4 regions of the Streptomyces sp. NPDC059037 genome follow, and region 3 is predicted to be linked to each of the others. Evidence: riboswitches for the same ligand, from Rfam matches in the RefSeq annotation. Region 3 holds a riboswitch; each other region holds the start of a gene.

Region 1 (6,988 bases), on a different contig from region 3:
GGGCCGCAGGGGGTGACGCTGCCCCGCGGGTGCGCCGGATCGGGCGCCGAGGGGGAGGAGAAGAAACGGTGGACGGGCATCGGCCAGAGGTGATGACGACGGTGTCGGCGGCGGAGATGCGGGAGGCGGTGCGGGCATTGCTGTCCGTGCTGGACCCGGAGCAGGTGCGCGAGCTGCGCGCGGGGCCGGCCCGGCTGGACGCGCCCGAGCTGCGGGAGTGGACGTACCTGCCGGGCGCGCGCCCTGGGCTGCCCACCGAGAGTCTTGGCGACCGGCAGCGCGAGGCTGTCGACGCGCTCCTCGCCACGGCGCACAGCGCGGCGGGAGCGGCGCTGGCACGCGGGGCGATCGAGGTGGAACGGCACCGCCGCGCGATGGTCGGCGCCACGGGTGCCGACCGCTACTGGCTGCGGCTGCTGGGCGACCCGGACGGCGACGGACCTTGGGGCTGGCGGATGAACGGCCACCACCTCGCCGTACACGTATTGATCACGGTGGCCGGGATGCGGGTGACGCCACACTTCATCGGTGCGGAACCGGCGCGCATCACGCACGGTCCGCAGGCCGGCCGCAGGCTGCTGGGGCCGGAGGAAGACCTGGCCCGCGAACTGGTCACGGACCTGGACGTCGGCCGACGGGCGAAGGCGGTCTTCGCCGCCGCGCCTCCGGACGACATCTTGACCCGCGCCGACCCCTTCGCCGATCCAGACCTGCTGCCGACCGGCCTCCCGTACGGCGACATGGCGCCCGGTCAACAGCGGCTGCTTCAGCGTCTGGTGCGCCGCTACCTCGACCGCGCGCCCGCGGCGTACGCGCAGGAGTGCTGGTCCGACGCCGTGGCGCGTGGACTGGACGCCCTCTCCTTCGCCTGGGCCGGTGGCCGCGCACCGGGGGACCGGCACTACTACTGCGTTCGGGCCCCGGACTTCCTCATCGAGTACGACAACACCCAGGACGGCGGCAACCACGCCCACTCGGTCTGGCGGCACGTCCGCCACGACTGGGGCGCCGACCTTCTCCGCGCGCACTACACGGAACAGCACGGGTGACTGAACACTCGGCGAGGCCTGGGCCAGGCACCTGGTCCGGCCTCGGACAGGCCTGAGCCCCGGACACATGGCGCGCCGGGGCTCAGAGCGGACGAGACGGGGTGTGGTCTAGTACGGGCCGTTCACGTTGTCGATCGAGCCGTACCGGTTGGCCGCGTAATTGCAGGCGGCGGTGATGTTGGCGACGGGGTCGTAGCTGTCCATCGACGTGCCGGGCACGTGGTAGGCCTCGAACGTGGGGGCGATGACCTGCAGGAGCCCCTTGGACGGGGTTCCGGCGACGGCGTTGGAGTCCCAGTTGTTGATGGCCAGCGGGTTGCCGGAGGACTCGCGCATGATGTTGCGGTGGATGCCCTCGTAGGTGCCGGGGATGCCCTGCTGGGCCATGATGTCGAGCGATTCCTTGATCCAGCCGTCGAGGTCGTTGGTGTACGACTTCTTCGCCGTGGCAGCGGCGGGCTCGGCGGACGTGCTCTTGCGCTCGGAGCGGTCCGCCCGCTCGGCGGACGTCCTGGAGTCGGCCGACTTCTCCGCGGGCTCGGCGGAGGCCTTCTTGCCGAGGGTGAGCTTGACGCCCGGGTGGATCAGCCGCGGGTCGTCGCCGAGGGCGCTGCGGTTGTCCTTGTACAGCTGCTTCCAGCCGCCGCTCAGGGAGTGCTCTCGGGCGATCTCGGAGAGGGAGTCGCCCGCGACGACGACGTAGGTCTTCGCGGCGGCGGCGGGCTTGGCGTCCGGGGCGGCGGCCTGCGCCGCGCCCGCGGAGGTCGCGCCGAGCACCGGGAGTACGAGGACGGCCCCGCCCGTGCCTGCGGCGGCGATGCCCCGGCTGAGCGGGCTGGACTTGGGACGGCGGTGCTTGCCCTTTGCAGGCATGACGAATTCCTCTCCGTCGCCTACGAGGTGAGCTGTCGGGTTCGGACGGGAGATGTCCGGTCGCACTGGTAATGCGACTTCACCCCGAGCCGATCCGGAATGCGGATCGGCGGCTTACCTGGGTCCCCCGCTCCTGCCGTGCGTAATTGAGTGGGTGGGAAGAGTTGCCGGACGGCGGCAGGATTCGGCGTTCCATCCGGATTGACGGTGACGTTAGGCGAGAAAGCCCGGAAGGAACAAGACACGAATTCGCATAGGGAATGCCTGAGGCCCGACCTTGGCGGCCAGAATGCCCGGCCACCTTTGATCGAAAAGCCCAACTTTCTTTGCGCAGAACGGAAGTGCGCTCGGCGACTCTCGGAACCACGGTCGCCGGTGTGACTCATTTCACCGAATTGGGCGCAGGTCGATTTGCTGCTCGACGGCGTATCAGAGCGTGCCATTTCGCGCGACTGTCCCGCAATGGTGACAGAAATTTCATTCACGCCATAAACAAGTTAAATGAGCAACTATAGTTGCAAATCTGGACATAGTGCGGAGGCTGCTCGCGCCGTCAAAACGGGCATTTCATCTCTAATATCCTCGTCCGTGCCGCCGCAGCCCCAGCCGCGGTGACGCCGCAGCGACGATCCGGTGACGGCCCCTCACTAGGGTCGGCGGCCCGGTGACCGCGAGCGCGCCGCTCGGACGCGGTACCGGACGTGTCCGGCAGGAGGGGGAGGGCTCCTGGACGTCCGGAACCTCCTGGAGCGGCGATTCGGCGTCACGAGCCTGCGCGGCCACCCGGCAGTCGAGGCCGCCTATGTGAAACCACCGGCGGACCTTCCGTAACGTGGTGAAGGAGTCAGCTGTGCCACAGCGATCAGGTGCGGGGAACAGCCGGGGGAACGACCACCCGGCTCCAGGACCAGGACCACTCTTCGGGCGCCCTGAGCTGGTGTGCATCACGCGCGCCGACGCCGGGGTACGCATCACCCCGACCGGCGCGACCGCCGCCGCGGACATCTCCGTGAGCGGTCTCGACGCCGTGGCGGCCCAGGAGGACGTCACCTTCAGCCCGCTGTTCGGCACGGACCAGGAGAGGCTGCGCGCCCAGGCGGGTGCCCCCTCGGAAGGCGCCGGTGCCGACGACGCCACGCTGGAGATCCTCGACCGGATGGCGCTCTTCTTCCATGTCGACGCTCCCGCCGACCAGTTGGACGCGCTGGCCGAGCGGCTCCGCGCGTCGGACGCCGTGGAGGGCGCCTACGTCAAGCCCGCGGCCGCCCTCGCCGTCCCCGATGTCGTACCGAAGAAGGAGAGCGAGGAGACCGAACTCCCGCCGCTCAACGACATGCAGCCGACGGGCGCCGACGCACCGCCCGTCTCCCCGGACTTCACCGCCCGACAGGGCTATCTCGACGCGGCTCCGGGCGGCGTCGACGCCCGGTACGCGTGGACCCTGCCCGGCGGGCGCGGCGCCGGCGTCCGCGTGATCGACTGCGAGTGGGGCTGGCGCTTCACCCACGAGGACCTGCGGCTGAACCAGGGCGGCATCGTCTCCGGCACCGGGAGCACGGACACCGATCACGGCACCGCGGTGCTCGGTGAGATCGGCGGCGACGTCAACGCGTTCGGGATCACCGGGATCGCGCCGGACACGGTCACCAGCGCGTCCGCCTTCTCCATCCCCACGGCCACGGCGATCCGGAACGCCGCCGACCGCCTCGGCCCCGGCGACATCATCCTGCTGGAGATCCACCGCGCCGGTCCGCACGCGACCGGCGTCGGCCAGGCCGGGTACATCGCCGTCGAGTGGTGGCCGGACGACTACCTGGCCATCCGATACGCCGTCAACAAGGGCATCACCGTGGTCGAGGCCGCGGGCAACGGCGCGGAGGACCTGGACCACGCCGACTACGACACCCCGAGGGCGGGCTTCCCCTCCTGGTGGCGCAACCCCTTCCGGCGCACAACGCTGGACGCCGGCGCCGTGATCGTCGGTGCCGGGGCGCCGCCGCCCGGCACCCACGGCCGCCAGCACGGCCCGGACCGGTCCCGCCTCGACTTCTCCAACTACGGCGCCTGCGTGGACGCGCAGGGCTGGGGACGCGAGGTGACCACCACCGGCTACGGCGACCTTCAGGCGGGCGACAACCAGGACTTCTGGTACACGGACCGGTTCAGCGGTACGTCCAGTGCCTCGCCGATCGTCGTGGGCGCGCTGGCCGGCACCCAGGGCGTCCTGCGGGCGAACGGCCGTATCCCGCTGTCGCCCTCGCGGGCCCGGCAGCTGCTGCGTTCCACCGGCTCACCGCAGCAGGACGCGCCGGGACGCCCGGCGACCCAGCGCATCGGCAGGCGTCCCGACCTGCGCCAGCTCATCCCGGCGGCCCTCCAGACGAGCAGCTGGGTCGGCGTCCAGTTCCGGGGCACCCTCGCCGGGAACCGCACCGGCCGCTGGTTCACCTTCAACTGGCCCGCCCACTGGCATGTGGTGTGGACGGTCGTCCCGACCAGCGTCCGCACCGGCGCCCCGCAGATCGGCTGGAAGGTCCGGGTCGAGCGGGCCAACGACACGTACGCGACGTACTGGATCGACGTGACCAACCTCGTGGCCGACTCGGTCGAGTTCGAGGCCCGGTTCGCGGTTCTCGGATGGTGACGCGCGGTTCACCCGGTTCTCGGATGTGAGAGGAAAGCGACGATGCGAGTAGGCACACAGTTCACCGGAACACTCAACCCCGGGCAGACCGGGCGCTGGTTCACCTTCAACTGGCCGCAGGGCTGGCACGTCATCTGGTACTTCATGCCGACGACACCGCAGACGGGCAGCCCGCAGATCGAGTGGGAGACCGAGGTCGAGCGGGCCACGGCCACGACGGTCACGTACTGGCTGACGGTGAAGAACGTCGGCAGCACCCAGATGAACTTCGAAGGCCGGTACGCGGTCCTCAACTAGGCGAGGGGAACGGCCATGAAGGTGCACATCACGGTCACGGAGGACGCGGGCGCGGCCCCGACGGCCGGGCCCGAGCGGCAGCTCTCCGTAGCACGGGAGACCGCCGCCGACGCAGGACCCGCCGCCACGGCAGGGGCTGAACAGGCCATGCCGGCCGACGTCTTCACCACCACCGGACCAGCGCAATCGGTACGTCCCTCAGGCTCCGTCATGGACGGCGGCGAGGCCCCGGCCTGGCTCGCCGAACTCGTCCGGCTCGCCGACGCCGGACAGGTGGCCCGCCCCGGTGAGGAGCCGCAGGAGGCCCGGCAATCCTCGGCGGGCCTGACGACGGATGCCGGCAGCGCGGGGCCGGCTCCGGGCTGAGCGGTCGGCACCAGCCTGCACCGACGTAGTCGGGCGGGCCGCAGAGGAACGCGTTTGCCGGAACCCAGGGTGTGGCTATACGTGCGCCTCGTCCGGGTCTCCGCTGGGTCCCGCAGCCGCGGGACCCGGTCGGGACCGGGTTCGTGTGCCCCAGCGTTCAAGCGATGGGCCAACGGCGCCCACAGCGGCGAAGAACGCACCGAGGAGCAGCCAGCCGATGGTGCCCATGCCGAGCACGACGGTGGTGAGGACGGCGGGGGCGAGCGCCTGGCCCGCGGTGAAGCCAAGCCCGAGAAGCCCTTGGTACTGGCCTTGGGCATGGTCTGGTGCCAGGCCGAAGCCGAGGGCGAAGCCGGCCGAGGACTCCCATATCTCCCCGAGGCTGTGGACGAAGATCGCTGCGACCACGAGGCCGGCGGCCGCCCACACGGGAGCATGCGCGGCCAGGGCCATCATCGGACAACTGAGAAGGAAGAGCAGTCCTGCCGTGCGGAACGCCTTGCCGCCATCGCGCGGGGTTTCGATGCGGGATCCGATTCTGGTCTGCAGGAGGACACAGACTCCGGAATTGATCGCGGCTACCGCGGCCACGGTCCAGCGCGGTGCGTCCGTGTGCTCTGAGATCCAAATCGGCAGAAGCAGCGACACCACCGGGTACTGCAGCCCCATCGCACCATAGAGGGCTGCGAACGTCACGAAAGGACGGTCGGTGAGAGCGATCCAGCGGCGCTGCTGCAACGGCGGCGCCAATGCCCTGTAGTTGGGGAGCAAGAACAGGAGCAGGGCGCACAGCGCAAAGCTGGCCGCGTTGCCGAGAATCAGTACGAGATAGGCAGTACGAGTATTCGAGGCAACTGCAAATCCAGCACCCACGGTCCCCAGAACGACGCCCAGATTGACGTAAGTTCGGAGCTTTGCCCTGAACAGCGCCGGGCGGTCAGTACCGACCCGGACCACAAGGGCTCCCCAGGCCGCGCCGCCGGCGGCTGCGGCAAGCTGGTCAATGGTGGCGACGACCGTGAGGGCGGCCCAGCTCTCGACAAACACGAGAGCGGACATCGCCACTGCCTGAACCATCAGAGCGACCATCATGATCGTGCGCGGCCCACGTCGATCGGCCAGGTGACCCCCCGGTATCCCCGCGAGCAGCCCGATCAAGCCGGCAACGGTGAGCGCGACACCCACCTGCACCGCCGGCAGATCCACGACCAACGTGAAGTAGAGCGCCGACGCAGTGTTGAAGAGCCCATTGCCGACGCGATTCACGAAGCTGGCCAGGATCAGTACCCGCTCTGACCTGCTGCCCCCCGCTATGCGCCGCGCTATTCGGCCGGGCGATCTCCCCTTGATCATGGCCGCAGGCTAACAGCGGCCGCACACACCGTCAGGGGCGCGAAGTCGAACCGGCTGCTGTCCTGCCCGAACCGAACTCGGGAACCGTTTCCCCAGATCTTGCGTGACGTCTTTGACGTGTTGTCGGCTGGTGATGAGGGGATCGAATGAGGGCGCGGACGATGGCGAGCGTGGCGGTATCGGCCTGTGTGGTGCTGGTGGCGTGCGCGTGCGGTCCTGACAAAGCGAAGGAGGACACGGACGCGAAGTCTTCGCAGCCGTCCGCGTCCACATCCACACCGACCGAAGAGCAGTCGGCCACGCCGTCCGCGTCCGCTCGGACCGAGAAGCCGTCGGCGGAGCCGACCGGCGACCAGCCCGCGCCCAGGACGAAGGCGGGCGCGATCAAACGGTACGAGCAGTACCT
Region 2 (7,414 bases), on a different contig from region 3:
CGATGCCATAGACGTACGTACTCATTCCGGCTCCTTCTTCGTGCGTGTGGAGATCCCGGTGAGCTCGCCCATGGCGTCGGGGCGCCCCGCGATCCCGTGCGGGCCGGCCTCCAGGTCGAGGCGGTTGCACGCCTCGGCGAAGCGCAGATACGTGTCGACGCTCGCCACGACCACACGTATGTCGATCTTCAGGATCTCGATGCCGACGAGGGCGACGCGTACGAACACATCGATGACGAGCCCCCGGTCGAGTACGAGCTCCAGAACGTCGTACAGGCCGCTGGTGGCACCGCTCGGGCGGGCTTGCCGTGCCGGGAGAGCGGTCGTCCCGGCCGCTCGTCCTTGGCTGTCTCCGTGGAGACCGGCGGGCGCATGTGCGTCGGCCCGCCCGCGCTCGTAGCGCCGGATGCGCCGGTATCCGGTGAGCCCGCCCTGCGGGTCGAGGTCCACCTGATAGCTCGCCAGGAGACTCGTCGTGTCGGGGATCCTGGCGAGTTCCAGGACCTCGATCTCCAACGCCCAGCCGTCCTCGGCCTGTTCGAAGGACGACATGGACTCGGCGGTCGTCCCGGTGAGCTCGGCGAGCTGGGCGCGCGCCTGGCGCAGCACCTCCATGGGGCCCGGCGGGCCGTCCGCGGCGCCGCTTCCCGACCGGGGTGAACTCTTCGGGTTCTGCTGACTCGTGGTCTTCTTCGGTGTGTCCGAGGGTCTGTTCGTCATGGCCACCTCGGACTCCGAGTGGCCCACAACCCGTCGGCCAAACCTGGTGACATGCGCGAGAAGGACCGGCGGCCGGTCCTGATTCCGGCACCATCGTCGTCGTACCGTCGGGTGCGCCGAAGCCGAAGAGAGAGTGGTGCGAGATGAAGCTGGTCGTGCAGGAGTTCCTGTCGCTCGACGGTGTCTCCCAGGGCCCGGGGTCCCCGGACGAGGACACCAGTGACGGCTTCACGCGGGGTGGCTGGTTCGTGCCGCACCTGGACGAGGAGTTCGAGCGCCTCGCCGGCAGCTGGCTCGGCGAGGCGGACGCGCTCCTCTTCGGCCGCCGCACCTACCAGAACTTCGCGCGGGACGGCCTCAGATGACCGACCACCCCTTGGCCGGGATCATGAACAGCCTGCCGAAGTATGTGGCCTCCCACAGCCTGACCGAGGCCGACTGGAACCCGACCACCATCCTGTCCGGCGACGTCCCGGCCCAGGTCGCCGAGGTGAAGCGGCGGCCCGGCCGGGAGCTGCAGATCCACGGCAGCGCCCGGCTCGCCCAGTCACTGCTGGCCGCCGGGCTCGTCGACACACTGCGGCTCGCGATCGCCCCGGTCGTGGTGGGCAGCGGCCGGCGGCTGTTCCCGGACGGCGGCGCGCCGGCCGGCCTGCGGCTCGTCAGTCAGCAGACGACACCGGGCGGCCTGTCGGTGCATGTCTTCGCATCGACCGGCCTTCCGGAGTACGGGACCTACGGATCCGAGGCGTAGGTCCCGCACACCGCGTCCACCGGGGTCAGGTGCGCGGTTCCTGCGTGAGCCGTGCGACCTGCTTGTCGATCACCACGTCGAGCGGGAACCCGGGATTGCGCTGCGCGTTGCGGTCGCTCATGTTCACGGTGAGGGCGCCCACCCGCACAAAGGTCTGACGGTCGGTCAGCACGGTGTCACCAGGGCCGTCCATGCTCAAGTCGAAGGCGACCGCCTCGTCGCCCAATGCGGGCGTCTTCGCCATGGTGATCCGGGAGTTGAGCTTCTGGTCCGGGGTCGTCCCCACCAACGTCTTGCAGGTCTTGAGCCCCTTCTTGAGCCCTTGGAACTGCTCCGCCGCCCCTTGGCCGGCATACGAGGCCAGCCAGGTCCGGCCGCCCCACTGGTTGTCCTTCCACCAGAAGTCCTGGATCACGGATGTGGACGCATCGTGCGAGACGAGGGCGTCGAACACGTCCTGGCATCCAGGGCCCGGCACCAGGACCCGCGGATCGTACTTGGCAACGGGACCCTGTACGGGCGCGCTGTCCACCTGCGGCACTTCACCCTCACGCAGCAGGAGGGACTTCAGCTTCTTGGCCGTCAGCGGCCGGGAAGGAGACGGCGACAGCGACGGCGACGCGGACGCCGGCGCCGAGTCCTTCGCCTTCGGAGCGTCGGTCGACCCCTTCGGCGCGTCGGCTGATTCCTTCGGAGCGTCGGTCGACCCCTTCGGCGCGTCGGCTGATTCCTTCGGGTCGTCGGCCGATTCCTTCGGCAAGCACCCGGTGGCCACGACGATCATCCCCACGGCCATCGCCACACCTGCCGCTCTGCGGCACCTCGTCCACACCACCGCTGCCCCCCGTGATCCTCTTCGCCTGCGACGGGCAGACACTACGGCCCCGCGGCAGGTTCGGCCAACGCGCCCATGGGGCTGTCACGCCTGCGGGTCGGACTCCCGGGCCACCCGTTCCAGGCGGTCGCGATGGTTCTCCCACCACGCCTTGTCGTTGGACGGCATGCTGTCGTTGCCCTCGTTCATGCCCACGGCGCCGTCGATGAGTTCCCGGACGATGTCGGCGTGGCCCGCGTGCCGGTGCGTGTCGGCGATCACGCGCACCACTGCGTGATGGAGCGTCACCTCGTCCCTGCCGCTCGGCCACCACGGCACCTTGCCGATCGTGTCCAGGTCCAGCGCGTCGAGCGTCGCGTCCGCGTGTGCCCATGCCCGGCGGTAGAGCTCCACGATGAACTCACGTGACTCGTCGGCGGTGGCCCACATGTCCGCGTTGCCCTCGGCGCCGCCGTCGAGCCAGGGCAGCGGCTCGCCGGCCGGGCGCCCGAACGTGTCGCCGAGATAGCCGAGTTCCACGCCCGCCGTGTGCTTCACCAGGCCCAGCAGGTTGGTGCCGGTCGGCGTCAGCGGGCGGCGGATGTCGTACTCGCAGAGGCCTTCGAGCTTCCACAGCAGGGCATCGCGGGCGGACTGCAGATAGCGGCGAAGGTCGGCCTTGGGATCCGTTGAGGTCATGCACGCCAGTCTGCCGCTCTCGTGATCTCTGTCCACCGGTTTCACCCGCCGCCACCGACCATCGTTACGTACGTCCTGTACATTTCTTACACGAGCCACGGGCCGGCGCATCCGGCCCCGGGAAGAGGAGTGACGTGCCATGAACCGACCGTCCGCCCGCTATGTCCTGCCCGAGTTCACCGAGCGCACCAGCTCGGGAAAGCGGACTCTCGATCCGTACTCGAAGCTGCTCGAGGAGCGCATCGTCTTCCTGGGCACCCCGATCGACGACACCTCGGCCAACGACGTGATGGCGCAGTTCATGCACCTCGAATACCTGGCGCCGGACCGCGACATCTCGCTCTACATCAACTCCCCCGGCGGCTCGTTCAGCGCGATGACGGCGATCTACGACACGATCCGGTTCGTCACCTGCGACGTGGAGACGACCTGCCTGGGTCAGGCCGCGTCGGCGGCCGCGGTCCTCCTTGCCGCCGGCACCCCGGGAAAGCGCCACGCGCTGCCCGGCGCCCGGGTGTTGATCCATCAGCCCTCGATCACCGAGCCGATCCAGGGCCAGACATCCGACCTCGCGATTCAGGCGGCCGAGCTGCAGCGCACCCGTGCGCTCCTGGAGGAACTCCTCGTACGGCACACGGGACAGAGCCCGGAGCGCATCGCGGCGGACATCGAGCGGGACAAGATCCTCAGCGCGCCCGAAGCACTCGTGTACGGCCTGGTGGACCGGATCATCCCGAGCCGCAAGGATTCGCTCCGCGGCAGCAAGGACTCGCTCCGCGCCCCGGACGCGAGGTGAGCCGGTGATGCTGCCGCCCGAACTGCCTCCACTGCCCGCACTGACCCGCGCCGAGGGCGAGTTGATCGACCGGTACCTCGAAGTGGTCGATCTGCTGGGCCGGATCAACCCCGCCCGCGCGTCCGACACGTACGGCGGACTGCGCGCCGCCCAGGCCCTGGTGGGCAGCGCCACCGCGCTGCGGGACGCGCTGACGCTGATGCACCAGCGGGGCGAGAGCGCCGTGCACGCACCGACGTTGGCGCGGGCGCTGCGCGTGCTCGACGGGGAGCGGCGGTCCTGCCGGGTCACCGTGCCGCCCCCTTCGGCGCCCTGATTCCCCCTCAAGTCGGCTGCCCGGCAGGTCTGTAGCCGTCCGGGGCCGGAGTTAAACGGACCAGACGGGCTACCCCGTTCGGCGTAGCAGGTCGTCGTCAACGGGGTCGGTCGCAGTTGCGTCAGCGGTGTACGCGACGGCCGGAATGACTCCTTCCGGTGCTGGTAGAGCGATCGTCGAGCCCTGCGAAGGGTGCCCTTATCCGGCGTTGTCCACCTGAACGGTTCAGCCGTGAGGAGCCTCACAAAACGCCGTTTCGGCTCGGTTTTCGGGCCGTTGACGGGTCAAGATCCCTTCCGACGACAAGCCCCCGCCACAGCGGCGGGGCGGTCCGGGCGGACGCCGAGTCCTGCCGCCGCCCGGATGCCCGGTCGACATCGGTGCACCGGCAGGAGTGGAGGACCCAGGCACGACGGGTCGGTCCGGAAGGTCCGGACAACGGCCCTTGGGGTGAAGCCGCACACCGCGGCCGGGCAACTTTGTCAGCCCGAATCCGACAGGTCATCCTTCACAGGCGGCTGACGAAGGGTTGCGCATGACCGCGCTGAATCATGTTCCGTCGCTGCTCACCAGGGCCGGTTGCGCATCGGCTCTCACGCTCGCCGTCGTCGGCGGCACCCTCGTGGCCCCAGGGCTCACGACGGAGGCCCAGGCCGCGACACACGGAACGAAGGCCCTGAAGATCGCCGCGTCCAAGAAGGGCTCGCCCTACCGCTACGGAGCCACGGGGCCCAACCGGTTCGACTGCTCGGGCCTGACGCTCTACTCGTTCAAGCGCGCCGGCAAGAAGCTCCCGCGCACCGCCGCACAGCAGTACAACAAGACCCGGCACATCTCCGCGTCCAACCGTTCCCGCGGTGACCTGGTCTTCTTCCACTCCGGCCGGAACGTCTACCACGTCGGCATCTACGCGGGTAAGGGCCGGATCTGGCACGCCCCGAAGTCGAACACCGTGGTGCGGCTCGAGAAGATCTGGACCAAGAGCGTCTCGTACGGCAGGGTGCGCTGACCTGCCGCCGGGCGGCGGCGGCCGGCCCTTCGGCCGGCGTCGTCGCCCGGCGCGTCCACCGCGCTTGGCGCGCGCCGACCCGGATACTCGTGCGGCATGGCCGACGACAGTGGCTCCCACGCCTCTCACGACAACCGCAACGAGACGCCGTTCGAGCGCGCGGACCGCAACTTCTCGGAGATCCTCCAGGAGTTGAGGGTCACGCAGACCGGCGTGCAGATCCTCTTCGCCTTCCTGCTGACCCTTGCCTTCACGCCCCGCTTCCGGACCCTGGACGACGTGCAGCGCGCCACCTACGTCACCACGCTGCTGCTCGCCGTCCTCGCGGCGGCCCTGTTCACGGCGCCGGCCGCGGTGCACCGGGCGCTGTTCCAGCAGCGCGCCAAACCGCTGATCGTGCGGGTCTCCTCGCAGCTCGCCAGGGCCGGCATGGCCGTCCTGATGTTCGCCCTCGCCGGATCGGTGCTCCTGGTCGTGGACGTGGCGGTGGGCCGCACCGGCGGGATCATCGCGAGTGCGGGCACGCTGCTCGTGTGCGGGGGCCTGTGGGGCGTGCTCCCCCGCGTACTCCCCCGCCTGGCGCGCCGCAGGGCCGCACGGCAGGACGTCACGCCAGAGCCGCCTCGATGAGCAGCACCAGGCCGAGGACGCTCAGCGCGCCGCCGGTGACGCCCTCGATCGCCCGGGCGGTACGCGGCCGGCGCAGCCAGCGGCCGAGCCGGTCCACCAGGAGCGCGACGACCGGGAACCACACGAGGGCGAGCGCGACGATGATGGACGCGAGCAGCAGCGTCCTGGGCATCGCGGGGTTCCCTGCGGGCACGAACTGGGGCAGCACGCTGAGGAACGTGATGGGTGCCTTGGGGTTGAGGGCATTGGTGAGGAACCCCTGCCGCAGGCTGCCGCCCACCGCCTTCTCCTCCTCCCCCGGCGCACCGGCACCCCGCACCGGCCGTGCCGCCGACCGCAGGGTGCGGTAGCCCAGATAGAGCACATAGCCGCCGCCGACGATCTGCAGCACCCGGAAGAGCGTCGGCACCGCCGCGAGCACCGCCGCGACCCCGGCCACCGCGAGCGCCGTGTGCACCAGGAGCCCGCCCGCGACACCGATCGCGCAGGTGACCCCGGCGCGGCGGGAGGCGAGGGCGTTGCGCACCACCACGGCGAAGTCGGCGCCCGGCATGGCGACCATGCCCGCGGCGACTCCGGTGAAGGCGACCAGTTGTGCGTCCATGGCCCCCAGCCTGCCGTTCTTCTGCCTTCAGCAGGTATGTGGAATATCCTGGGTCTGCCTTAAGCAGGCGTTTACCCCCACGCCGACGGCCCGCCGCGGCGGGAGACACGGGAGACACCATGTACGACCCGACGCGGCTCGCCGCACTGGTGGCCGTCTCCGAGGCCGGGTCGATCACCCGCGCCGCCGAGCGCCTCGGCTACACCGTGCCCGCCCTCTCCCAGCAGCTGGCCAAGCTGGAGCGGGAGGCGGGCACCCCGCTCCTCGTCCGGCATCACCGCGGGGCACGGCTGACCGGTGCGGGCGAGCTGCTGCTGGCCCGCGCGCGCCGGGTCCTGGACGAGATGGAGCGGGCGCGGCATGAACTGGCGCAGCTGTCGGGCCTGTCCGGCGGCCGACTGCGGGTGGGGACCTTCACCACGGCGGGGATCCATCTGGTGCCGCCCGCGCTGACCGCGTTCCGCCGTGCCCATCCGGACATCGAGCTGACGCTGCGGGGCTATGAGCCGCCGCTCGGTGTGGCGGCCGTGGCGGCGGGCGAGGTCGACCTGGCGCTCACGCACACCTATGAGCCGTCGGATCCCGTGCCGTTGCCCGCGTCCGTGAGCGCGGAGCCGGTCCTGGTCGAGGAGTTGGTCCTGGTGACCTCGCCCGGGCACGCGCTGGCGGGCCTCTCGTCGCGGCTGCCGCTCGCCGAGCTCGCCGGGCAGCCGCTGATCAGCATGGCGCCGACGCATCCGCCCCGGCACGGCGTGGAGTCGGCACTCGCACGGGCCGGGGCGACCCCCTCGGTGCTTGTCGAGACTCCGGGCTACGCGCTGGTGTGCGCGCTGGTCAGCGCCGGCCTCGGCGTCGCCGTCGTACCGGAGATGGTGGCGCGGACGGCGGCCACCCCGGTGGGGGTCCGGCCGCTGGAGCCGGGAAGTCTCCGCCGTACGATCTCGGTCGTCCACCGCAGCGACGGTTCGCATCCGGCGGCCGACACCTTCCGGGCCCTGCTCCGTGGGGCATTCGGGCGCTCAGCGGGTTGAGGTCGATGGCGACGGCACCTCGCCCCGGACCGCCCCCGTCC
Region 3 (7,414 bases):
TGCGCGTACTTGACGGCTTCGGCAAGGGCCCGAACGGCACGCTCGGCGGCGGGGTAGGCGGGGATGCGGTACTGCTCCGCTACCGGCGCCTCCGCTGTGGGCAGGCGTTCCGCAGGGCGGAACGGGTGGGCACAGCCCTCACCGCCGGGTGCCGAACCAGGGGCGCCAGGGCGAGTCCGGGCGGCAGCGGCCAACGCCTCGGCGAGCCCGCCGAGCTCTACGTGGACCACGGCTACCGGCTTCGCGGGGCACCCAACCGTCGCAGCGCGCAGCGCAGTGGCCAGCTCCTCACCCTCGGGTGACCCCGTGACCCCGTCCTCCCCCACCCAGGGAATCGCGGTGACGATCACGGCATCGCAGGACTCGTCCGACAAGGCATCAGCCAGCGCGGCGCGGAAGTCCGCCGGGGTCGCCCCCGTAGTCAGATCCACCGGCGGCAACGGCCGCAGCCCGTCGGCGACGCAGGCATCGTACGTAAGCAGCCCCAGCGACTCGGAGTTCCCGAGAATCGCCACCCGCGGCCCGGAGGGCAACGGCTGCCCCGCGAGCAACAGCCCCGCGTCGACCATCTCCGTGACGGTGTCGACCCGGATCACGCCCGCCTGCCGCAGCAGCGCCGACACCGTGGCGTGCGGCAGCCGCGTCGCCTGCACCGCGTGCCCCGTGGGCGCGATCCCGCTGTGCCGGGCACCCTGCACCACGACCAGCGGCTTCGCGGTCGCGGCGCGGCGCGCGAGGCGGGTGAACTTGCGCGGGTTGCCGATGGATTCGAGGTACATCAGGGCGACATCGGTGTCGGGGTCCTCGTACCAGTACTGAAGGACGTCGTTCCCGGACACGTCCGCGCGGTTCCCGGATCCGACGAACGTCGCAAGGCCTGCGCCCCGCCGGTGCAGCCCGGACAGCAGGGCGATGCCGATCGCGCCGGACTGGGTGAACAGGCCGATCCGGCCGCGCTCGGGGGGATGCGGGGCCAGCGAGGCGTTGAGCCGCACCTCCGGGGACGTGTTGATGACCCCGAAGGCGTTCGGGCCGAGGATGCGCATGCCGTACGACCGCGCCTGCCGCACCAGCCCCCGCTGCCGCTCACGCCCCTCGGCGCCGCTCTCCGCGTACCCGGCGGAGATCACGACGAGGCCGAGCACCCCGCGCTCACCGCAGTCGGCGACGGCCTGCGGCACCCGCTCGGCGGGCACGGTGACGACGGCGAGCTCGACGGGCTCGTCGATGTCGAGGACGGAGCGGTACGCGGGCACCCCGTCGACCTCGGTGCCCTCCTCGAAGGCGGTGTTCACCGCGTACAGGCGCCCCGTGAAGCCCGCGTCGCGCAGATTGCGCAGCACGCTGCGCCCCACGCCGCCGGGCGTGCGGCCGACGCCGATCACGGCGACCGAGCCCGGTGTGAGCAGCCGCTGCACGGACCGGGCCTCGGCGCGCTGCTCACGGGCGCGCTGCACGGCGAGCGAGCGGTCGGTCGGCTCCAGATCGAATTCGAGGCGTACGACACCGTCCTCGAAGCTGCGCTTCTGCTGGTAGCCCGCGTCCGTGAACACCTTGATCATCTTGGTGTTGGCGGGCAGCACCTCGGCGGCGAAGCGGCGGATGCCGCGCTCCCTGGCGACGGCCGCGATGTGTTCGAGGAGAGTCGAGGCCACGCCCCGGCCCTGGTGGGCGTCCTGCACGAGGAAGGCGACCTCCGCCTCGTCGGCGGGCGCGCTCGCGGACATGCCGCGCTCGTCGATGCGGTCGAAGCGCACGGTGGCGATGAACTCGCCGCCCACCGTGGCCGCGAGGCCCACCCGGTCCACCTGGTCGTGATGGGTGAAGCGGTGCACGTCCTTGGCGGAAAGGCGGGGGTAGGGGGCGAAGAAGCGGTAGTACTTCGACTCGTCCGAGACCTGTTCGTAGAAGCTGACCAGGCGGTCCGCGTCCTCGGCCGTGATGGGCCTGATCCGGGCGGTTCCCCCGTCGCGGAGCACGACGTCGGCTTCCCAGTGGGAGGGGTATGCGTGCCGGTCCGACGGGGTCTGCATGGGGCCAGGGTACGACGTACGGTCGTTGGAGCACGGTCCCTCGGTCGGCGGAGCACTCGCGACGGCATGAGAGACTGGTCTAGACAACTGTGAGACACCTGGAAGGGCAGCAACACATGGCTGAGCGCCGCGTCAACGTCGGCTGGGCCGAGGGCCTTCACGCCCGACCCGCCTCCATCTTCGTCCGCGCGGCCACGGCCGCCGGCGTCCCCGTGACGATCGCCAAGGCGGACGGCAACCCCGTCAACGCCGCCTCCATGCTCGCGGTGCTCGGCCTGGGCGCGCAGGGCAACGAGGAGATCGTGCTCGCCTCCGACGCCGAGGGTGCGGACGCCGCCCTCGACCGTCTGGCGAAGCTGGTCGCCGATGGCCTCGATGAACTCCCCGAGACCGTCTGACAGCGACTGTCGCACGCATACGCCGAAGGGCCCGCCCAAAACAGGGGCGGGCCCTTCGGCGTATTTGCGTCCGCTTCCCGAGCACCGCCGAACGCAACCGAATAAAGGCAGGGGATATCACCGAATGCGGGCAGCAGAAGCAATCGCCTCGCAATCCCCCGCCGAATAGCACTTCTTTGTATACGGCGCCCTTGTTAATTCTGCAGGCTCACCGTGTTTACGACATGTTGCGAACCCCTCACGCGATCGCGTTCCCGCTCGCGCTCGCCCCGCGTCACGAACCGCAGCCGGTGCGCGGCCGTCGCCCGCTCCGTGTGCTGCGCGGTGAGCGCACGGGCCCGCTCCGCGTCGCCGCGCGCCACCGCGTCGACGATCGCCGCGTGCTCCGCCCAGGACTCCGCGGGGGCGGCCGGCGTCTCGACGACATACATCCAGGCGATCTTGTGCCGCAGCTGGGTGAGCAGCGCGGTGAGGCCGGGGCTGCCGGACGACTGGGCGAGCGTCTCGTGGAACCAGCCGCCCAGCGAGCGCAGATCCTCGCTCTGACCGCGCCTCGAACGCTCCTGGCCGAGCCTGACGAGGCCGCGCAGGACCTTCAGATGGGCCTCGGTGCGGCGCTGCGCGGCACGGGCCGCGGCGAGCGGTTCGAGGAGCATGCGGATCTCCAGGAGGTCGGCCGCCTCCTGCTCGGTCGGCTCGGCGACGCACGCGCCCGCGTGCCTGCGCGTGACGACGAACCCCTCGGCCTCCAGGGTGCGCAGCGCTTCGCGCACCGGGACGCGGGAGACTCCGTAGCGGCGCGCGAGCAGTTCCTCGGTGAGCCGGCCACCCCGTTCGTAGACACCGGAGACGATGTCGTCCCGGATGGCCGTGCATACCGAGTGCGCAGGAATGCGCATGACCTGACCTCCGCCTTAATCCCCGCGAAACGCGGTCGATTGACGCTCATTCAGCGACTCTATTGCAGAGCGTCTGAATTTCCGACGGCGGGTCGAAATCCATGGATATTTTTTGGCCAAAGGGAGGCCGTCGATCAAAGGCGGGCCCGGAACGGCGAAAGCCCCGGCTCTCGATGAGCCGGGGCTTTCGGTGAGCTTTCGGTGAACTCTTGGTGATGCGGATCAGACGTTGACGCCGTGCGACCGGAGGTAGGCGACCGGGTCGATGTCCGAGCCGTAGTCCGGACCGGTGCGGGCCTCGAAGTGGAGGTGCGGGCCGGTCGAGTTGCCGGTGGAGCCGGAGAGGCCTATCTGCTGGCCCGGGGTGACCGCCTGGCCGACGGTGACGCTGAGGGACGACATGTGGCCGTACTGCGTGTACGTGCCGTCGTTCATCTGGATGACCACGTTGTTGCCGTAGGCACCGCCCCAGCCGGCCTCGACGACGGTGCCGGAGCCGACCGCGTGGACCGTGGTGCCGGACGCGGCGTGGAAGTCGACGCCGGAGTGGCTGCCGGAGGACCACATGGCGCCGCCGGTCTGGTAGCCCGTGGAGATGGACGAGCCGGTGATCGGCGAGACGTAGCTGTTGAGGCGCTTGCGCTCGGCCTCGCGGGCGGCGCGCTCCTTGGCCTCGCGCTCCTTCTTGGCCTTCGCCTTCGCCTCGGCCTCGGCCTTGCGCTTGGCCTCGGCGGCCTTCTTCTTGGCGGCCTCTTCGGCCTTCTTGGCGGCAGCGGCGTCGTCGGCGGCCTGCTGCTGGGCGGCGGCCTGGGCGTCGATGCTGGCGGCGAGCGAGTCGCCGACGGAGATCGCCTGGGTCAGGCCCGTCTTCTCGACGGCGGCCTCGTCGGCGGCGAGCGCCGGAGCGGCGAGGCCTCCGATGACACCGGTGGTGGTGAGGGCGGCGACGCCCGCCACGTTCGCGGTGGTACGCGTGAGGCGGCTCGGGCGACGGTGCTTCCCGGTGGCACGGGTGAACGCCATGAAGCGGCTGATCCTTTCCTTCCTTCTCGCCTACCGGGTTAGCTGACGGGTTCGGAGCAGGAAGGTCTCCTACGGGTTCCTCGCCTCGCGGCAAGGTGCCCGATTCACCCCAGGGACATGTGGGTCCCCGGCTCCCCTGGCTCGCGCCGTACGGGGACTCGGCGATGACTGTCCGGTGCCGCGGACGCGGCGTACTGCATGACGAACAGCCGGACCAGACGCTAAGCGGGGCGTCTTTCCATCGCCAAACGGATCAGAGGTTTTGTAGCGCACGCCACAGGTCAGACACGTAACCTCCATAGCAATTCGGACATATGAGGACCCCAGCAGCCAATTCCCGCCACTGGGGTCCCGATATGTCCTGACTGTCCCTCAGGCCGTGACCGTCATTCAGCCCGTGACCACACTCACTTCACCGATGCCGAGCGCCTTGACGGGCTCCTCGATCTGCGCGGCGTCACCGACGAGGATCGTCACCAGCCGGTCGCCCGGGAAGGCGTTCACGACGGCGGCGGTGGCCTCCACGGTGCCGGTCGCGGCCAACTGCCGGTACAGCTGCGCCTGGAAGTCGTCCGGCAGGTGCTGCTCGACCTGATCGGCGAGGGTCGCCGCGACGGACGCGGCCATCTCGAACTTGAGCGGGGCCACCCCCACCAGGTTCTGCACGGCGACATCGCGCTCGGCGTCCGTGAGGCCTTCGGCGGCCAGGGTGCGCAGCACCTTCCACAGGTCGTCGAGGGCCGGGCCCGTCGACTCCGTGTCCACGGAACCGCTGATGGCGAGCATCGCGGCGCCCGTGCCGTCCGGCGCCGAGCGCAACACCTGGGCGAACGCCCGTACGCCGTAGGTGTATCCCTTCTCCTCGCGCAGGACGCGGTCGAGGCGCGAGGTGAGGGTGCCGCCCAGGCAGTACGTGCCGAGCACCTGGGCGGGCCAGACGCGGTCGTGCCGGTCCGCGCCGATGCGGCCGATCAGCAGCTGCGTCTGGACGGCTCCGGGGCGGTCCACGATGACCACACGGCCGGTGTCGTCGGCGGTCACCGGGGGCACCGGACGCGGCTCGGCCGTGCCGCCCGTCCAGGCGCCGAGGGTGTCGGCGAGGACGGCGTCCAGGTCCGTGCCGGTCAGGTCGCCCACGACGACGGCGGTGGCCGTGGCGGGACGGACGTGCTTCTCGTAGAAGGCGCGCACGGCCGCCGAGTCGATGGCCGCGACCGTCTCCTCGGTGCCCTGGCGGGGGCGCGACATCCGCGAGGTCGCCGGGAAGAGCTGCTTGGAGAGCTCCTTGGCGGCGCGGCGCGCCGGGTTGGCGCTCTCGTGCGGGATCTCGTCCAGGCGGTTGCTCACCAGGCGCTCGACCTCGCTGTCCGCGAAGGCGGGGGCCCGCAGGGCGTCGGCGAGCAGGCCGAGCGCCTTGGGGAGCCGGGAGACCGGGACTTCGAGGGACACCCGCACACCGGGGTGGTCGGCGTGCGCATCCAACGAGGCGCCGCAGCGGTCGAGTTCGGCGGCGAACTCCTCGGCGGAGTGCTTGTCGGTGCCTTCGTTGAAGGCCCTCGCCATGATCGTGGCGACACCGTCGAGGCCCGCGGGCTCGGCGTCGAGCGGCGCCTCCAGGTGGATCTCCACGGCGACGACCTGCTGGCCGGGGCGGTGGCAGCGCAGCACCGTGAGGCCGTTGTCCAGGGCCGAGCGCTCGGGCGCGGGGAAGGCCCACGGCCGTGCGGTGCCCGCCTGGGGCTGCGGATGGAACTGCATCGTCGCGGCCTCGGTCACTGCGCCGCCTCCTCTTCGTCCTCGTCGGTGGCTTCGGCGGCTTCAGGTGCCGCGATGGGCTCGTACACGAGCACCGCGCGGTTGTCCGGGCGCAGGCGGGCCGCGGCGGCCGCCTGGACCTCCTCGGCGGTCACGTCGAGGACCCGCTGCACGGCGGTCAGGGCGAGCTGCGGGTCGCCGAACAGGACGGCGTACCGGCACAGTTCGTCCGCGCGTCCCGCGACCGTGCCGAGCCGGTCGAGCCACTCGCGCTCCAGCTGTGCCTGGGCGCGCTCCATCTCCTCGGCGGTGGGGCCCTCCTCCGCGAAGCGGGCGAGCTCCTCGTCGACGGCGGCCTCGATGACGGGGACCTCGACATCGCCGGACGTCTTCACGTCCAGCCAGCCCAGCGAGGGGGCACCGGCGAGGCGCAGCAGGCCGAACCCGGCCGCCACGGCCGTGCGGTCGCGGCGTACGAGCCGGTTGTAGAGCCGGGACGACTCGCCGCTGCCCAGGACCGTGAGCGCCAGGTCGGCCGCGTCGCACGCGCGCGTGCCGTCCTCCGGGAGGCGGTAGGCGGCCATCAGGGCGCGGGCCGGGACCTCTTCCTCGACGACCTCGCGCAGCTCCTTGCCGATGGTGTCGGGCAGCGCGCCGTCGCGGGGCGGCTGCTTGCCGTCGTGCGAGGGGATGGACCCGAAGTACTTCTCGACCCAGGCGAGCGTCTGCTCCGGGTCGATGTCGCCGACCACGGAGAGGACCGCGTTGTTGGGCGCGTAGTACGTACGGAAGAAGTTCCGCGCGTCCTCCAGCGTCGCCGCGTCCAGGTCGGCCATGGAGCCGATCGGGGTGTGGTGGTACGGGTGGCCCTCGGGGTACGAGAGAGCGGTCAGCTTCTCGAAGGCCGTGCCGTACGGGACGTTGTCGTAGCGCTGGCGGCGCTCGTTCTTGACGACGTCCCGCTGGTTCTCCATCGACTCGTCGTCGAGCGTGGTGAGCAGGGAGCCCATCCGGTCGGCTTCCAGCCACAGGGCCAGCTCGAGCTGGTGCGTGGGCATCGTCTCGAAGTAGTTGGTGCGCTCGAAGCTGGTGGTGCCGTTCAGCGAACCGCCGGCTCCCTGCACCAGCTCGAAGTGACCGTTGCCGGGCACCTGCTTCGAGCCTTGGAACATCAGGTGCTCGAAGAGGTGCGCGAGGCCCGTACGGCCCTTGACCTCGTGGCGCGAGCCGACGTCGTACCAGAGGCAGACCGCGGCGACCGGGGTCAGGTGGTCCTCGGAGAGCACCACGCGCAGGCCGTTGGCCA
Region 4 (7,414 bases), on a different contig from region 3:
GCTCACCGGCATCGGCTTCGGCATCACCGCGCTCGGCACCGGCCGCGGGCGGCTGCGCCGCGTGCTGCTTCCGCTCGCCGGACTGCTCCTCGCGATGGGCCTGCACGCCCTGTGGAACGGCTCGACGACCTTCGGCGAGTACGGCTTCTTCGCGGTGTACGCGCTCTTCATGCTGCCCGCGTTCGGACTGCTGACCTGGCTGGTGATCTGGCTCAGGCAGCGCGGCCTGCGCGTGGTGCGCACGGAGCTGCCCGCGTACGCGGTCGCGGGCTGGCTCACGCCGCCCGAGCCGTACGCGCTCGGCACGATGCGCGCCCGCACCATCGCCCGCGACTACGCCTCGTACATGCAGGGCAAGGCCGCGGCGCGCACGGTCGCGGAGTACGAGGCGTACGCGACGTCGCTCGCCCTGCTCCGGCACCGGGGCCGGCGCGGCCGCGCGGGCGCCGACTTCGTCGTACGGGAGCGGGAGTTGCTGCACGCGCTGTGGGAGCGCCGCGAACTGGCCAGGCCCGCGCTCGCCTACGCGGCGCGGGCGACGGCACCCGTGCTCGTACCGATGCCGCCGCCGTACGGGTACCGGATTCCCCATCAGCAGGGATACGCGTACGCCGGGCCGGCGGCGGGACATCCCGCCTACCAGGCCCCGTACCACCCCTACCGCGGCTGATCAGGCGGAGGCCTTCGTCAGCGCGGTCACCTCGGCCTCCGTCAGTTCAAGATCGCCCACCGCGAGCAGCGCGGGCAGCTGCTCGACCGTGCGGGCCGATGCGATCGGCGCGGCCACCGTCGGCTGCGCGGCGAGCCAGGCCAGGGCCACGGTCGCGACCTCGGCGCCACGCTCGGCCGCGATCTCGTCCAGGGCGGCGAGCACCTTCACGCCACGGTCGGTCTCCAGGTGCTTGCCCGCGCCCTCGGCCCGCGCGCTGTCGACCTGCGCCCCCGGGCGGTACTTGCCGGTGAGGAAGCCGGAGGCGAGCGCGTAATACGGCACCGCTGCCAGGCCGGAGCGCGACGCGACCTCCTGGAGCGGGCCCTCGTAGGTGCCGCGGGAGACGAGGTTGTAGTGCGGCTGCAGCGCCACGTACCGCGCGAGGCCCTCGCGGTCGGAGAAGTCGATGGACTCCTGGAGCCGCTCGGCGGTCAGGTTGGAGGCGGCGATCGCGCGCACCTTGCCCGACGTCACCAGATCGTCGAGCGCGGTGATGATCTCCTCGACGGGGACGGTCGGGTCGTCGAAGTGCGTGTAGTAGAGGTCGATGTAGTCGGTGCGCAGCCGGCGCAGCGACTCCTCGGCACCGGACTTGATGGTGTTCGCGGACAGGCCCTTGTAGTCGGAGTGGGCGCCGACCTTGGTGGCTATCACGACGTCGGAGCGATGGCCGCGCGCGGCGAGCCAGTTGCCGATGACGGTCTCGGACTCGCCGCCCTTGTTGCCCGGCGCCCAGGCCGAGTAGACATCGGCGGTGTCGACGAAGTTGCCGCCCGCCGCGGTGTAGGCGTCGAGCACCGCGAAGGACTGCGCCTCGTCGGCCGTCCAGCCGAAGACATTGCCGCCGAGGGCGAGCGGGAAGACCTCGAGGTCGGACGGGCCGAGCTTGCGTAGAGAAGTCATACGGGGCTCAACACCCTTACGGATCCCAGCATTCCGTACAGCGGGATGTCCGTTCCGCGCCACCGGATGTGGGCATGCCGAGCCGGCAGCCCTGACGTCGGGGGGTTGCCGCCAGGACCGCCGGAGTCACAGGGGGTGCCTCAGAGCGACTGGCCCTTGTCCCGCAGCCAGGCGGCCGGGTCGACCCCGGTGGAGTCGCCGCCGGGGTGGATCTCCAGGTGGAGGTGCGGCCCGGTCACGTTGCCGGTGGCGCCGACGCGGCCGATGGTGTCGCCGGTGGTGACCTTCTGGCCGGCGCTGACACCCATCGAGGACTGGTGGTTGTACCAGATCTCGGTGCCGTCCTCGAGCTCCAGGATGGTGCGGTAGCCGTACGACCCCGCCCAGCCGGCCTCCTTGATGGTGCCGGAGTGGATCGCCTTGAGGGGCGTGCCCGTCGGCGCCGCGAAGTCGAGGCCGGTGTGGTAGCCGGAGGACCACATGGAGCCGGCCTGCCCGAAGGTGCTGGTGAGCGTGTACGAACTGAGGGGCAGGGTGTAGCTCTTGGCGAGCTTGGCCAGGCGCTCCGCCTCGGCCTTGCGGCGGGCTTCCTCTTCCGCCTTCTTCTTCGCGGCGGCCTTCTCGGCGGCGATCTTCTTCTCGGCCGCGGACTGCTCGGCGGCGGCCTGCTCCGCGGCCTTCTTGACGGCGGCTTCTTCCGCCGCCTTCTGGACCGCGTCGTCCGCCTGGTCCTGCTGGTTCTCGGCCTGCTGCATGATGCGGGCCCGCAGTGCCTCACCGGCGTCGGTGGTGCCCTGCTCGGCGTCGGCGGTGCTGACACCGGCGGTGGTGAGCGGGGCGGCGGCGGTCGTCACGCCGGCGTCGGAGGAGCCCGATTCGGAGTCGTCGGATATCAGGGAGCCCACGCCGGGAAGGGACTTGGCCTCCGGCAGCGAGTCCGTGACGGCCGAGATGTCCGGCATCTCGATGGAGACCGGGGGCTTGCCGCCCTGCGCGGTGGCTATGCCGCCCGCGCCGACGGCGGCGATGACGCCCACGCCGAGGACGGTGGAGCTGCGGGCGAGCCCGCCGCCGCCCTTCTTGTGGACGCGGTGCCTGCCGCGAACGGGACGGATGGACTCCTCGGTCGGATTCCACTCCTCCCACGGCTCGTCGTCGTAGGAACCGAGGTCGTCGTCACTCGGTACGAAAACGGCTTGGGGGGCAGGCCGGTTGGACGCCACTGGGGCGCGCTCCTTTCCTTCCTTCTCGCCTACCGGGTTAGCTGACGGGTTCGGAGCAGGAAGGTCTCCTACGAACATCTGGCACGGATGCACAGATGCCCGATTCACCCCAATTGGTGGTTCCCCGGCTCCCTTTCGGGATTAGGCGTGTGCGCACGGAGCCGACTCGAGTGACGGCTGGGACGACCGCGCTGCGTTATCGAACGTTAATAGACGGCAGGGCCGTATTCCAAGCCGTTCCGACTGATCGTTAACGCCGTTGGCCTGTACTTAACGGGACACCAGGGGTGGGAACGGGGCGAGTTGACCGCACTTCTTCACACACCGGACCTTCACACCGCCTTGACAGTGCGTCAGTTGTTATGCGGAGTGGTGCGATTCAGTCACGTCCCGTGACATCGGGCGGGGCATCGGCCGGTGCGTCGCCGGAGTCCGGCCGCCGCACCGCGAGCAGCGCCATGTCGTCCGTCCCTCCCCCGCCGGTGTGCCGGCGCACCTCTTCGGCCAGCGTCGCAAGCAGCGAGTCCGGACCGTGGGGTCCGGGAAAGATCCGGCCGCCGAGCCGGGCCGCCGGGTTGTAGAACTCGCCGCGGATGTCCCGCGCCTCCGAGAGCCCGTCGGTGTAGAGCAGCAGCATCGCCCCCGGCGGGAACTCCGCCTCGTCGGCGCGGTCCGGCCAGACCCCCAGGTCGCCCATCCCGAGCGGCAGCGCGGGCTCGCTCGCGGACAGCACGCACAGCCGTCCGTCGCCGCGCAGGAGCAGCGGCTCGGGATGCCCGCGGTTGAGGATGCGGATGACTCCGTCGCCGCGCGGGATCTCCGCCAGGACGGCGGTGGTGAACCCCTCGAAGGCGTCGAGCCCCTCGCGCCGCATGCCCTCCCGCGCGAGCGCACGCTCCAGGCGCTGCGCCACCGCCTCCAGGGTCGCCTCCTGCTCGGCCGCCTCCCGGAACGCCCCGATGACGACGGCGACGGCCGCCACCGCCCCCATCCCCTTGCCGCGTACGTCACCGACGATGACGCGTACGCCGTGCGGGGTGTCCTGCACGGCGTACAGATCCCCGCCGATGAACGCGTCGGCCTCCGCGGCCTCGTACCGCGCCGCGATGTCGAGCCCCCCGATCCGGTGATCCGGCTGCGGCAGCACGGCGCGCTGGGCGGCCTCCGCGATGGAGCGGGCGGAGGCGAGCTGTTCGTCGCTGCGGCGTACGACGCGGTTGATGAGGGCGGCGAGCACGGCGACCGTCAGCACGGTGAGCAGCTCGGTGACGGCCTCGACGTCGGTGGTGGTGCTGTTGCCGAAGTGCAGGACGAGCACGGCGAGGCAGGAGGCGGCGCCGATGAGGGCGGTGCTGAGGAGCGAGTAGAACGGGGCGGCGATCAGCGGGGCCGCGGTGAACAGGGGCGCCGCGGTGAACTCCGGAGGAGTCGACATGTCGTACACGACCCCGATGGCCAGCAGGAGCCACGGGAGGGCCCGCACGAGAGCCCGCTCGTGGGTGACGTCCGGACTCGTGTCCGACCCCTCTGAGGGGTTTCTCGGACGTCCTCCTCGCTGCCCCACCGCTCGTCTCCCGCCGATGTCCGCGCCCGGGACCAGCCCCATGACCGCACCTGTCCAGGTTTCCCGCAGCGGCGGCGGGCTGCGAGCGGTGTGGGCCGACCGGATGACGTCAGGGGGGATGACGTCAGGGGGGAATGCCAAAGGCCCGGATCCATGATCTGGATCCGGGCCTTCGGACTTCAGTAGCGGGGACAGGATTTGAACCTGCGACCTCTGGGTTATGAGCCCAGCGAGCTACCGAGCTGCTCCACCCCGCGCCGTTGAAATGAACAGTACGCCATGTGGCGGGATAAAAGCGAACCGGTTGACGGGAGGGGCAAAACCGCAGGTCGCTAGGCGTTCTCGGCGTGCGTCAGGGTCTCCCAGGCCACGAAGAGATCGTCCGTGCCCTCGGGCCGCCGCTGCTGGGTGTACTTCTCCGTGTTCGGGAGATCCAGCTTCAGCCGCTGCCCCAGGTGGTTGAGGCCGACCTCGGTGTCGGGCCCCATGTCGCGCCGCACCTTTCCGCCGCACAGCCACTTGGGCGCCTTGGCCCCCAGCTGGTACTTGGAGTGGAATTCGAGCGCGGCCCTCAGCCGGTCCACGACCTCGCCGTAGAGGTCGACGCCCTGGTGCCAGGCGGTCTCCGCGATGTGCGCGGTGGCAGCGAGCGAGTAGCTGGCGTGCTTGAAGTTGCGGCAGGTCTCCTGGGAGAGCCCGTCGGCGAAGGTCTTCTCCCCGAACCAGTACTTCTGGAGCTGCTTCGGGGTGTTGATGTCACTGCCGGCCGGCGAGACGGGGAGCGGACCGTCCGACTTCATATAGAAGTAGGCGGGTACGCGGTCCCGGAAGTGCGTCACCGCCTTCTCGAACGAGTCGTGATCGTCGAGGAAGACCGCCATGCTGATGGTCGCGTCGGCCATCAGAAGATCCCAGTTGCCGTTGAAGTGGGCGGCGCCTTCGCGCACTTGGGGCAGGTAGACGTTGCGCAGCATCCGCTCGAAGCGGAGCAGCCGGCCGTCGCTCCAGCCGTCATAGGAGTAGCGCACGGCCTCGGCGGCGCGCGCCCAGGACGAGGCGGCCCACGCCGTCTGGAGGCCGGCGTTGGCCTCCGTGTGCCTGGTGATCACCTGCGACCAGGCGTCCATGATCTGCACGGCCTTCGCGGCGTGCGCCTTCTCGCCGGTCATGTTCCAGAGCAGCGCGTGGGTGTACGCGGCGATGGCGTCCTCGCGCTCCTCGACGCAGCCGCGGCCGGGGCGGGTGTCGGGCGGGCACTCGACGACGGCGTACGGCTTGGCCCGGTAGTCGTCCGCCGCGTACTTGCTGGCCCGCATCTGCTCGAACGCCCTCAGCCAGGGCTGCTCCCGCGCCGCCACGTGCGCCCGCGCCCGCGCCAGCTGCGCCTTGCTGACGAGCACCCCGGGGTGCTCGAAGGCCAGGTCGGCGGGGCGCGCACGCTCGGCCGCACCACCCGAGCCGCCGCCGGAACCACCGCAGGCAGCCGCGACACCGACCAGGAGCGGCACGAGCACCATCGCGAGAGCCCGCCGTACGGAACCCATGCTGCACCTCCGGATCGACCACCTGGCAGGCTCAGCGTCACTCGTGGGCCGCGGGGTCGCAGGCGAGGCGGGTCCGTTCGGGCGAGCGACGGTCACATCGGTGCAGGCTGGTCGACAGCACCACCTCGGTGCGCGTCGGGGAGGTATCCCCTTGCTCCTCGGGGCTCAGCTCCGGCAGCGGACGAAACTCCTCTCTGCCGTCAGCCGCGCGGCCCCGCCCGAAACATGCACGAAGCGCCCCACCCGGAGAATCCGAGTAGGGCGCTGAAGAGCAGGTCAGCGAGGCTTTCCGCCGACCTGCCGGAGGTAGACCGTGTGGGACTCGAACCCACAACCAATGGATTAAAAGTCCACTGCTCTGCCAATTGAGCTAACGGTCCGTGCCGACGCACCCCACGAGCATAGCGGGACGGGCCCCGTCGTCCGATCGGGTATCGCCTCTGGGCCCGTCGCGAGTTCCGCGGCGGGCCCTCCGAGCGGGCCGGGACGGTCAGGGATCGGGCTGGGCCGGCGCCCCGGAGCGGGCCGCTTCGCGGGCCAGGGTGCGCTCGTGGTCCGGGTTGAGGAACCAGTGCCTGGCCGATGCCAGCCACCAGGTCGCGGCGAAGCCGAGGACCACCAGGACCGCGATCGGGGCGTAGTTGAAGCTCTCCCAGGTGACCGGCGAGACCTGCGGCAGCATGAAGAGGACCGTGATCACTCCGACCCAGGTCACCGCGACGATGCCGATCGGGCGCGACCAGCGGCCCAAGTGCCAGGGCCCGCGCTCGAATTGGTCGCCCTTGCGCAGCCGGAGCAGGGTCGGGACGACGTACGCGATGTAGAGGCCGATGACCGCGATCGAGGTCACCGCCGCGTACGCCGTGACGTTGATCAGGTACGGGAGACCGAGCACCAGCGCGCCCAGCGCGGCCAGCCAGACCGCCGCGACGGGGGTGCGCGTACGCGGGTTGACCGTGTGCCAGATGTGCGAGAACGGCAGCGCCCCGTCCCGCGAGAAGGCATAGATCATGCGGGAGTTGGCGGTCACGGACGCCATGCCGCAGAAGAGCTGCGCGCCGATGACGACGAGCAGGAGCAGCTTGCCGGTGGTCGCCCCGAGGGCGTCGAGCAGGATCTGCGCGGGCGGTGCTCCCGTGGCCGACCCCCGCGCACCCTCGTACGACTGGATGGCGAAGGTGAAGCCGAGCAGCAGCACGAAGCCCGCGATCCAGGACGTCCAGATGGAACGGACGATGCCGCGCGGGCCCGCCGTGGACGCGTCGTGGGTCTCCTCGGTCATGTGCGCGGAGGCGTCGTACCCGGTGAAGGTGTACTGGGCCATCAGGAGGCCGATGAGGGCGACGTAGAGGCCGCTGCCCCACCCCGTGTTGTTCACGAACTCCGTGAAGACGAAGGACGCCGACTGGTGCGAGTCCGGCGAGAAGGCGAGCGCGCCGACGATGACCGCGACGCCGATGACGTGCCA

The links. Region 3 has a riboswitch for cyclic di-AMP ahead of ACFWY6_RS15825 (M23 family metallopeptidase). Riboswitches for the same ligand answer to the same signal wherever they lie in the genome.
Region 1: linked by a shared signal. The riboswitch ahead of ACFWY6_RS42780 (transglycosylase SLT domain-containing protein) and the one ahead of ACFWY6_RS15825 (M23 family metallopeptidase) in region 3 are both predicted to bind cyclic di-AMP.
Region 2: linked by a shared signal. The riboswitch ahead of ACFWY6_RS33105 (C40 family peptidase) and the one ahead of ACFWY6_RS15825 (M23 family metallopeptidase) in region 3 are both predicted to bind cyclic di-AMP.
Region 4: linked by a shared signal. The riboswitch ahead of ACFWY6_RS23350 (M23 family metallopeptidase) and the one ahead of ACFWY6_RS15825 (M23 family metallopeptidase) in region 3 are both predicted to bind cyclic di-AMP.

The regions. Positions count from the first base shown of each region.
Region 1 is NZ_JBHYIG010000390.1:522-7,509, reverse strand. Features, by position in the region: gene ACFWY6_RS42785 (DUF3500 domain-containing protein) at 69-1,049, shown strand; gene ACFWY6_RS42780 (transglycosylase SLT domain-containing protein) at 1,158-1,922, opposite strand; cyclic di-AMP (ydaO/yuaA leader) riboswitch at 1,927-2,089, opposite strand; gene ACFWY6_RS42775 (S8 family peptidase) at 2,773-4,566, shown strand; gene ACFWY6_RS42770 (hypothetical protein) at 4,609-4,863, shown strand; gene ACFWY6_RS42765 (hypothetical protein) at 4,879-5,229, shown strand; gene ACFWY6_RS42760 (MFS transporter) at 5,305-6,582, opposite strand; gene ACFWY6_RS42755 (hypothetical protein) at 6,729-6,988, shown strand, end outside.
Region 2 is NZ_JBHYIG010000216.1:6,703-14,116, reverse strand. Features, by position in the region: gene ACFWY6_RS33145 (GvpL/GvpF family gas vesicle protein) at 1-25, opposite strand, end outside; partial or broken gene gvpJ (gas vesicle protein GvpJ) at 31-276, opposite strand; partial or broken gene ACFWY6_RS33135 (gas vesicle protein) at 376-720, opposite strand; partial or broken gene ACFWY6_RS33130 (dihydrofolate reductase family protein) at 864-1,474, shown strand; gene ACFWY6_RS33125 (hypothetical protein) at 1,500-2,270, opposite strand; gene ACFWY6_RS33120 (DinB family protein) at 2,394-2,987, opposite strand; gene ACFWY6_RS33115 (ATP-dependent Clp protease proteolytic subunit) at 3,127-3,783, shown strand; gene ACFWY6_RS33110 (hypothetical protein) at 3,791-4,099, shown strand; cyclic di-AMP (ydaO/yuaA leader) riboswitch at 4,465-4,631, shown strand; gene ACFWY6_RS33105 (C40 family peptidase) at 4,635-5,108, shown strand; gene ACFWY6_RS33100 (DUF6328 family protein) at 5,205-5,738, shown strand; gene ACFWY6_RS33095 (LysE family translocator) at 5,716-6,342, opposite strand; gene ACFWY6_RS33090 (LysR family transcriptional regulator) at 6,462-7,373, shown strand; gene ACFWY6_RS33085 (ATP-binding protein) at 7,362-7,414, opposite strand, start outside.
Region 3 is NZ_JBHYIG010000063.1:22,907-30,320, forward strand. Features, by position in the region: gene ACFWY6_RS15810 (GNAT family N-acetyltransferase) at 1-2,033, opposite strand, end outside; gene ACFWY6_RS15815 (HPr family phosphocarrier protein) at 2,150-2,431, shown strand; gene ACFWY6_RS15820 (GntR family transcriptional regulator) at 2,626-3,330, opposite strand; gene ACFWY6_RS15825 (M23 family metallopeptidase) at 3,553-4,353, opposite strand; cyclic di-AMP (ydaO/yuaA leader) riboswitch at 4,366-4,527, opposite strand; gene ACFWY6_RS15830 (M16 family metallopeptidase) at 4,744-6,129, opposite strand; gene ACFWY6_RS15835 (pitrilysin family protein) at 6,126-7,414, opposite strand, start outside.
Region 4 is NZ_JBHYIG010000115.1:745-8,158, reverse strand. Features, by position in the region: gene ACFWY6_RS23360 (PrsW family intramembrane metalloprotease) at 1-670, shown strand, start outside; gene ACFWY6_RS23355 (aldo/keto reductase) at 671-1,615, opposite strand; gene ACFWY6_RS23350 (M23 family metallopeptidase) at 1,756-2,838, opposite strand; cyclic di-AMP (ydaO/yuaA leader) riboswitch at 2,850-2,996, opposite strand; gene ACFWY6_RS23345 (PP2C family protein-serine/threonine phosphatase) at 3,218-4,321, opposite strand; tRNA gene ACFWY6_RS23340 (tRNA-Met) at 4,586-4,659, opposite strand; gene ACFWY6_RS23335 (alginate lyase family protein) at 4,735-5,946, opposite strand; tRNA gene ACFWY6_RS23330 (tRNA-Lys) at 6,254-6,326, opposite strand; gene ACFWY6_RS23325 (amino acid permease) at 6,437-7,414, opposite strand, start outside.